2 regions of the Microbacterium sp. NPDC058342 genome follow, and region 1 is predicted to be linked to the other one. Evidence: predicted binding sites of a transcription regulator. Region 1 holds the regulator's gene; the other holds the start of a gene.
The links. The regulator HspR, encoded in region 1, represses chaperone genes until heat shock. The targets are predictions, from matches to a motif close to AAGTTGAGTCNNNNNGACTCAACTT.

Region 1 (3,407 bases):
ACCTCAAGCGCCTCACGGCCGAGTACGCCAACTACCGGCGTCGCACCGAGGAGCAGCGCCACATCGAGATCGCCCGCGCCAAGGGCGAGGCCGCGAAGGGTCTGCTCCCCGTGCTCGACGACCTCGACCGCGCGCAGCAGCACGGCGACCTCGCAGAGGGCTCGCCCTTCGCCGTGATCGCCGAGAAGGTGCGTGGCGTCGTCGAACGCCTCGGCGTGACCGCGTACGGCGAGAAGGGCGAGGAGTTCGACCCGCAGCGCCACGAGGCGATCTTCCAGCAGCCCACCCCCGGCGCCACCTCCTCGACCGTCCTCGACGTCGTCGAGGTCGGCTACCGCCTGGGCGACGTCGAGCTGCGACCGGCGAAGGTCGTCGTCGCCGTCCCCGCGGAGTAGGTGATCGATGGCTAGCCAGGACTGGTTCGACAAGGACTTCTACAAGACGCTCGGCGTCTCGAAGGACATCTCCGACGCGGATCTGAAGAAGACCTACCGCAAGCTTGCCCGCAAGTACCACCCGGACTCCAACGCCGGGGATGCCGCTGCCGAGGCGAAGTTCAAGGAGATCAGCGAGGCGTACAGCGTGCTCAGCGACGCCGAGCAGCGTCGCGAGTACGACGAGATCCGTGCGATGGGATCGGGCGCGCGCTTCACCGCGCCCGGCGGCGGCGGGGCGGGCGGTTTCGACGACGTCTTCAGCCGGTTCGGGCAGGGCGGCCGGCAGGCCGACTTCGACGACATCTTCTCGATGTTCAGCCAGGGCGGCGGCGCCGGGGGAGGCTCCTTCGGCTCCGGTCGCTTCGGGCAGCCGACGGGCGGGTTCCGCGGCTTCGGCGGCCCGCAGAAGGGCGCCGACGTCACGGCCCGCACCACGATCGACTTCGCCACCGCGGCGCAGGGGGAGACCATCACCCTGCAGGCCGAGGACGGCAAGCCGTTCAAGATCAAGGTGCCCGCCGGCGTCGCCGATGGACAGAAGATCCGGCTGCGCGGCCGCGGCCGGCCTTCGCCCGACGGCGGGGAGCCCGGTGACATCGTCGTGCTGGTGACCGTGCGTCCGCATCCGGTGTTCACCCGTGACGGGCTCAACCTGCGGGTGACCGTGCCCGTCACGTTCACCGAGGCCACGCTCGGCGCCACCATCGAGGTCCCGACGCTCGGCGGCGACCCCGTCAAGCTGCGGGTGGCACCCGGCACCCCCTCGGGCCGCGTGCTGCGGGTGAAGGGCCGGGGCATCGCCTCGACCAAGAAGGGCACCGGCGATCTGCTCGCCGAGCTGCAGGTGGCCGTGCCCGCGCATCTCGACGATGCGGCCCGCGAGGCACTGGAGCGCTTCCACGAGCTCGAGCCCAAGGAGAACCCCCGGGCCGAGATGATGTCCAAGGCTCGCGGGTGACGAGGAATCAGGCCTGACATGGACGCCGAATCCCCCGTCTTCGCGATCGCGGTCGCGGCCGAGCTGGCCGGGATGCACCCCCAGACGCTGCGGCAGTACGACCGCATCGGCCTGGTGGTCCCCGGCCGCACGCGCGGCGGCTCGCGGCGCTACTCGATGCGCGACATCGAGCAGCTCCGCGAGGTCGCGCAGCTCTCGAGCGAGGGGATGAGCCTGCCGGCGATCGCGCGCCTGCTGGATCTGGAGGACGAGGTGCGGATGCTGCGCCGCCGCGTCTCCGACTTGGAGGGGGCGCTGCGCAGCGAGCGGGAGAGCCGACCTGGCGTGCGGGTCTTCGCCGCCGGCGCGACGGGATCGATCGTCACGCTCGCCTCGGGCCGCCGCATCCGTCGCTCCACCGAGGTCGTGCTGTGGCGCCCGCGGGCGGCATCCGTCTCAGACGACGCCGCCCCCGACGGTTCCGCGCCCGACGACTCCGCCCCTGCCTCCGAGGGCGGCTGAGCCGACTGCGACGCTGATCCGTCGTCCTCCTCAGATGCCCAGCACGGCCTTCGCGATGAGGAAGTAGATGATCAGGCCCGTCGCGTCGACGAAGGTCGTGATGAACGGGTTGGAGAACACCGCCGGGTCGACCCGGATGGCTCGCGCCGCGAGCGGCATGACGCCGCCGATCGAGGCGGCCACGGTGCACACCGCGACGAGTGTCAGCCCGATCACCGTTCCGATGTGCCAGTCGTAGATCAGCCCCGCCAGGGCGAAGCCGAGCATCCCGAGCAGCAGTCCCAGGCTGAACCCGACCCGGATCTCGCGGGAGAGCACGCGACGCAGATCGCGCGGCGTCACCTCGCCGAGGGCGAGGGAGCGCGTCACCGTCGTGGCCGCCTGATTGCCGGTGTTGCCGCCCGTGCCGATCAGCAGCGGCACGAACAGAGCCAGTACGGTCATCTGCGCGAGCGTCGCCTCGAAGGAGTCGAGCACCTGCACGGTCAGCGTCGCGCCGACGGCCAGCACGAGCAGCCACACCACCCGCGAACGCACCAGGTGACGGATCGGGGTGGACAGGTACGAGCGGCGCAGCGGCTCGACGCCGCCCTGGCGCGCGGCATCCTCGCTCTCCTCCTGCTTCAGGATGCGCGCCGCGTCGTCGATCGTGAGGATGCCGACCAGCCGCTGCTCGCGGTCGACCACCGGGAGGGCGAGCAGCCCGTAGTCGGTGGTGCGGCGGGCGGCGGCCTCGGCATCCTCCGTGACCTCGGCGAGGTGCGCGTCGCTCATCAGGTCCGCGATGACGGTGTCCTCCTCGGCCGACAGCAGGTCGCGCAGGCTCACCACGCCGACGACCCGCCGGCCGCCGTCGGTCACCGGCAACGTGTAGACGGTCTCGGCGCTGCCGAGCGCGGCGCGCACCCGCACCAGGGTCTCGGCGACCGTGAGGTGCGGATGCGTGGTGACGAACTCCGGGCTCATCCGCCTTCCGATCGAGGCGTGCGGGTACCCGAGCATGCCGGAGGTGAGGTCGCGCTCCTGGCGTGTCAGTCCGCGCAGCAGCTGCGGGGCGACGGTCGCCGGCAGCTCGTCGAGCAGCCAGACCCGATCGTCCGGGTCCATCTCGGCGAACAGGGCGGTGACCTCGACATTGCGCAGAGCGCCGACGAGGTCGCCGCGCGCGCCGGGAGAGAGCGCCTCGAAGACCTCGAGCGCGCGGGCTTTGGCCAGCAGGCGGTAGACGATCGCCGCGTCCTCGATGCCGAGTCTGTCGACCAGCTCGACGACCTCGGGCACCGACAGCGGTGTGAGGACCGCCGATGCGCCGGCCAGGTCGCCCTGGGAGATGAGACGGCGGATGTCGTCGGCGGCCTCGGAGACGTTCTGAAGCTGAGTGGGGGTCATGGCGTGCCTTCAGGAAGGCACCGCGCCGAGCGGTATCGCCGTCAGGCGAGGGGACGTGCGTCGCAGCAGACGCCGCCGGGGCTGCTCAGCCGAGCGGTGCGGAAGCGGTGGGGAGAGTGTGT
Region 2 (3,407 bases), 400 kb from region 1:
GCTGCTGCTGACCGACGACGCGGTGCTCGCCACCGGTGAGATCCTGCGCGCCGCGGCGGAGGTGCGCCGGGGGTTCGCTGCGGAGTCGGCGCGGGCGCGGGCCGAACGGCGCGCGCAGGCGCGGCGCGGCGGCTTCGCGGAGGGCGAGGTGGTGCACCTCGGCTGGCGGACGCTGGATGTGACCGCGATCGACGCGGGCGGAGCATCCGGCCCTCTTGCGCTGCTCGACGGTGAACCGGGCGTGCGCTGGTCGCCCGGCGGCGCGCTCGTGCCGCTGGCCGGATACCTCGACGAGAAGATCGCGCTGCTGCGCGGCTGAAGCGGGCGCCCTCAGTCGGCGAGCAGGCCGGGGAAGCGGCTCAGCAGATCGGCGCCGTCGACGGCGGCCGAGAGCACCATCCGCTCGGTGACGGCGTACTCGCGGGGGTCGAAATAGCCGGATGCCCGGTACACCGCCATCCGATCGGCGAAGTCCTGCGGTGAGGCCTCGGGGTGGAACTGCGTCGCATAGAGGCGGCTGCCGACCCGGTATGCCTGCACGGGGCAGGCGTCGTTGGTCGCGAGCAGCACCGCCCCGGGCGGTGTCGAGGCGGCGGATTCCTTGTGGGCCGTGAACACCGACATCTCCGGGGCGCCCGGTCCGAACAGCGGGTCGTCGGCTCCCTCGTCGGTGATGCGGATGCGAGCCGCCTGCACCCGCTCGGGATGCCGCATCGTGACCGTGCCGCCGAGCATCCGGGTGACCACGCCGATGCCGTAGCAGGTGAACAGTGCGGTCGCGTGGTCGTCGAGCGCGCGAGCGGCGATCCGCTCGAGGTCGTGTTCCACGGCCTGCTGGGTCTCGCTCTTGTCGGCATCCGTGACGTTGAACGGCGAGCCGCCGATGACGAATCCGTCGTACTGCTCCCACTCCACCGTCTCCAGCGAGGCATGCAGCAGATCGATCCTGTCGAGGTCGCGGATGCCGAGATCGCGGGCGAAGGAGCGGTGCTCGGCGTCCGCCGCGCTCCGCTCGGGGCGAGCGCACACGTAGAGCACCGAGGACATGCAGTGATTCTATTCGCGGGGTTTGACGGACGACGGGAATACGGGTCATCATGTGACGTTGAACTTGATAGAAGGACGCTCAAGTTTGAGAGGAAGCGACATGCCCAACGACTTCAACGACGCGGGCCCGGGTTCGTTCGACGAGTTCCTGGCCCGGTATCTCGCCGGTGAGCAGGCCCGGCAGGCCCGCTCGATCGACCTCAGCCGGTTCCTCACCGCGCGCACGCAGCAGATCCTGCAGCGCGCCGGACGATTCGCGCTCGAACGCGGCCAGACCGACCTCGATGCCCTGCACGTGCTGCGCATGATCGTGGAGGACGAGGCCGTGTCTCAGGCGATCCGGCAGATCGGCGTCGACCCGCGGACCATCGTCAAGGCCGTCGAGGCACGGTTGCCCGTCCCGGGCGGAGCGTCGGATCACGACGCCGCCACGATCACGCCCAGCGCCAGTCGCGCGCTGTTCCACTCGTATCAGGTCGCCCGCTCGTCGGGCGGGACGTACATCGAGCCGGAGCATCTGTTCTTCGCACTCGTGCTCGGCCAGGACGTGCCGGCCGGGCAGATCCTGGCGCGCGCCGGCGTGACCGCCGAGGCGCTCACACAGAGCCTGCGCGAGCCCGTGTCGGCCGGTGCCTCCACGGACGCCCCCGTCGCGGATGCGGCATCCGGCACCCCGATGCTCGACCAGTTCGGGCTCGACCTGACCGCCCGTGCGCGCGCGGGCGAGCTCGACCCTGTGATCGGCCGGGCATCCGAGATCGACCAGACCATCGAGATCCTCAGCCGGCGCACCAAGAACAACCCGGTGCTCATCGGCGAGGCCGGCGTCGGCAAGACCGCGATCGTCGAGGGCCTCGCCCGCGCGATCGTCGAAGGCGCCGTGCCCGCCCAGCTGAAGGACCGCCGCGTGATCGCCCTCGATCTGCCGGCGATGCTCTCCGGCACCCGCTACCGCGGCGACTTCGAGGAGCGCCTCACCAAGACGATGGAAGAGATCGCTGCGAACCGGGGCGAGATCATCGTCTTCATCGACGAGGTTCACACCGTCGTCGGTGCGGGCGGCGCGGGCGACGGCGGCGGAATGGACGCGGGCAACATCCTCAAGCCCCGTCTGGCACGCGGTGATCTGCACCTGGTCGGTGCGACGACCCTCAGTGAGTATCGCCGTATCGAGAAGGACCCGGCGCTGGAGCGCCGCTTCCAGCCCGTGAAGGTCGCCGAGCCCTCCATCGAGGACGCCGTGCGCATCCTCGACGGCCTGAAGCCCGCCTACCAGGAGCACCACGCCGTCACCTACACGGATGAGGCGATCCGCGCCGCTGTCGAACTGAGCGCGCGCTATCTGCCCGATCGCGTGCTGCCGGACAAGGCGATCGATCTGATCGACCAGGCCGGTGCGCGGCTGCGGCTTCAGCTGGGCGTCGCCCCCGACATCGACAAGCTCTTCGCCGAGCTCGCCGAACTGGAATCACGCAAGAACGCGGCGGTCTCGGCCGAGCACTATGAGGAGGCGTCGCGCATCCGCGACGAGATCGCCGAGGTGCAGCGCCGCATCGACGGAACCGGCACGTCCGCGTCCGCGACGGCCTCGACCGAGGCGGTCGTGGATGAGGCGCAGATCGCCGCGGTGATCTCGCGGGCCACGGGCATCCCGGCGAGCCGCCTCACCGAGACCGAGCGCGAGCGACTGAGCGACCTCGAAGCCGACCTGCACGCCCGGGTGATCGGGCAGGACGACGCGGTCGCCGCCGTGGCGCGCGCGGTCCGGCGCAGCCGCACCGGCATGGGCGACTCCCGCCGCCCGGTGGGATCGTTCCTGTTCCTGGGTCCCACCGGTGTCGGCAAGACCGAACTGGCCAAGGCCCTCGCCGACCGCCTGTTCGACGACGAGACCGCCGTGATCCGCTTCGACATGAGTGAGTTCGGCGAGCGGCACACCGTCTCACGCCTGGTCGGCGCCCCTCCCGGATACGTCGGATACGACGAGGCCGGCCAGCTCACCGAGCGCGTGCGACGCAACCCGTACTCGATCGTGCTGTTCGACGAGATCGAGAAGGCACACCCCGACGTGTTCAATCTGCTGCTGCAGGTGCTCGACGACGGGCGACTGACCGATGGTCAGGGCCGCACGGTCGACTTCCGCAACACGGTCATCGTGATGACCTCGAACATCGGCTCGGAGTTCCTCGCGTCGCGGTCGGGCGCGCTCGGCTTCGTGGCCTCTCGGGATGCTTCGGCCAACGGTTTCGCCTCTGCCGACGACCTTCGGGCGCGGGTCATGGGCAAGCTGCGCGAGGCGATGCGGCCGGAGTTCTTGAACCGCATCGACGAGATCGTGCTGTTCCAGAAGCTCGGCCGGA

Region 2: a site for HspR is predicted at 1,109-1,133, ahead of ACFWHT_RS12425 (ATP-dependent Clp protease ATP-binding subunit). Genes of this name have one in related genera too.

What each region holds. Positions count from the first base shown of each region.
Region 1 covers NZ_JBHXID010000002.1:129,272-132,678, forward strand. Annotated here, with positions in the region: gene ACFWHT_RS10625 (nucleotide exchange factor GrpE) at 1-395, shown strand, start outside; gene ACFWHT_RS10630 (DnaJ C-terminal domain-containing protein) at 403-1,395, shown strand; gene ACFWHT_RS10635 (heat shock protein transcriptional repressor HspR) at 1,414-1,896, shown strand; gene mgtE (magnesium transporter) at 1,927-3,285, opposite strand.
Region 2 covers NZ_JBHXID010000002.1:532,434-535,840, forward strand. Annotated here, with positions in the region: gene ACFWHT_RS12415 (glutaminase) at 1-319, shown strand, start outside; gene ACFWHT_RS12420 (GMP synthase) at 331-1,047, opposite strand; gene ACFWHT_RS12425 (ATP-dependent Clp protease ATP-binding subunit) at 1,148-3,407, shown strand, end outside.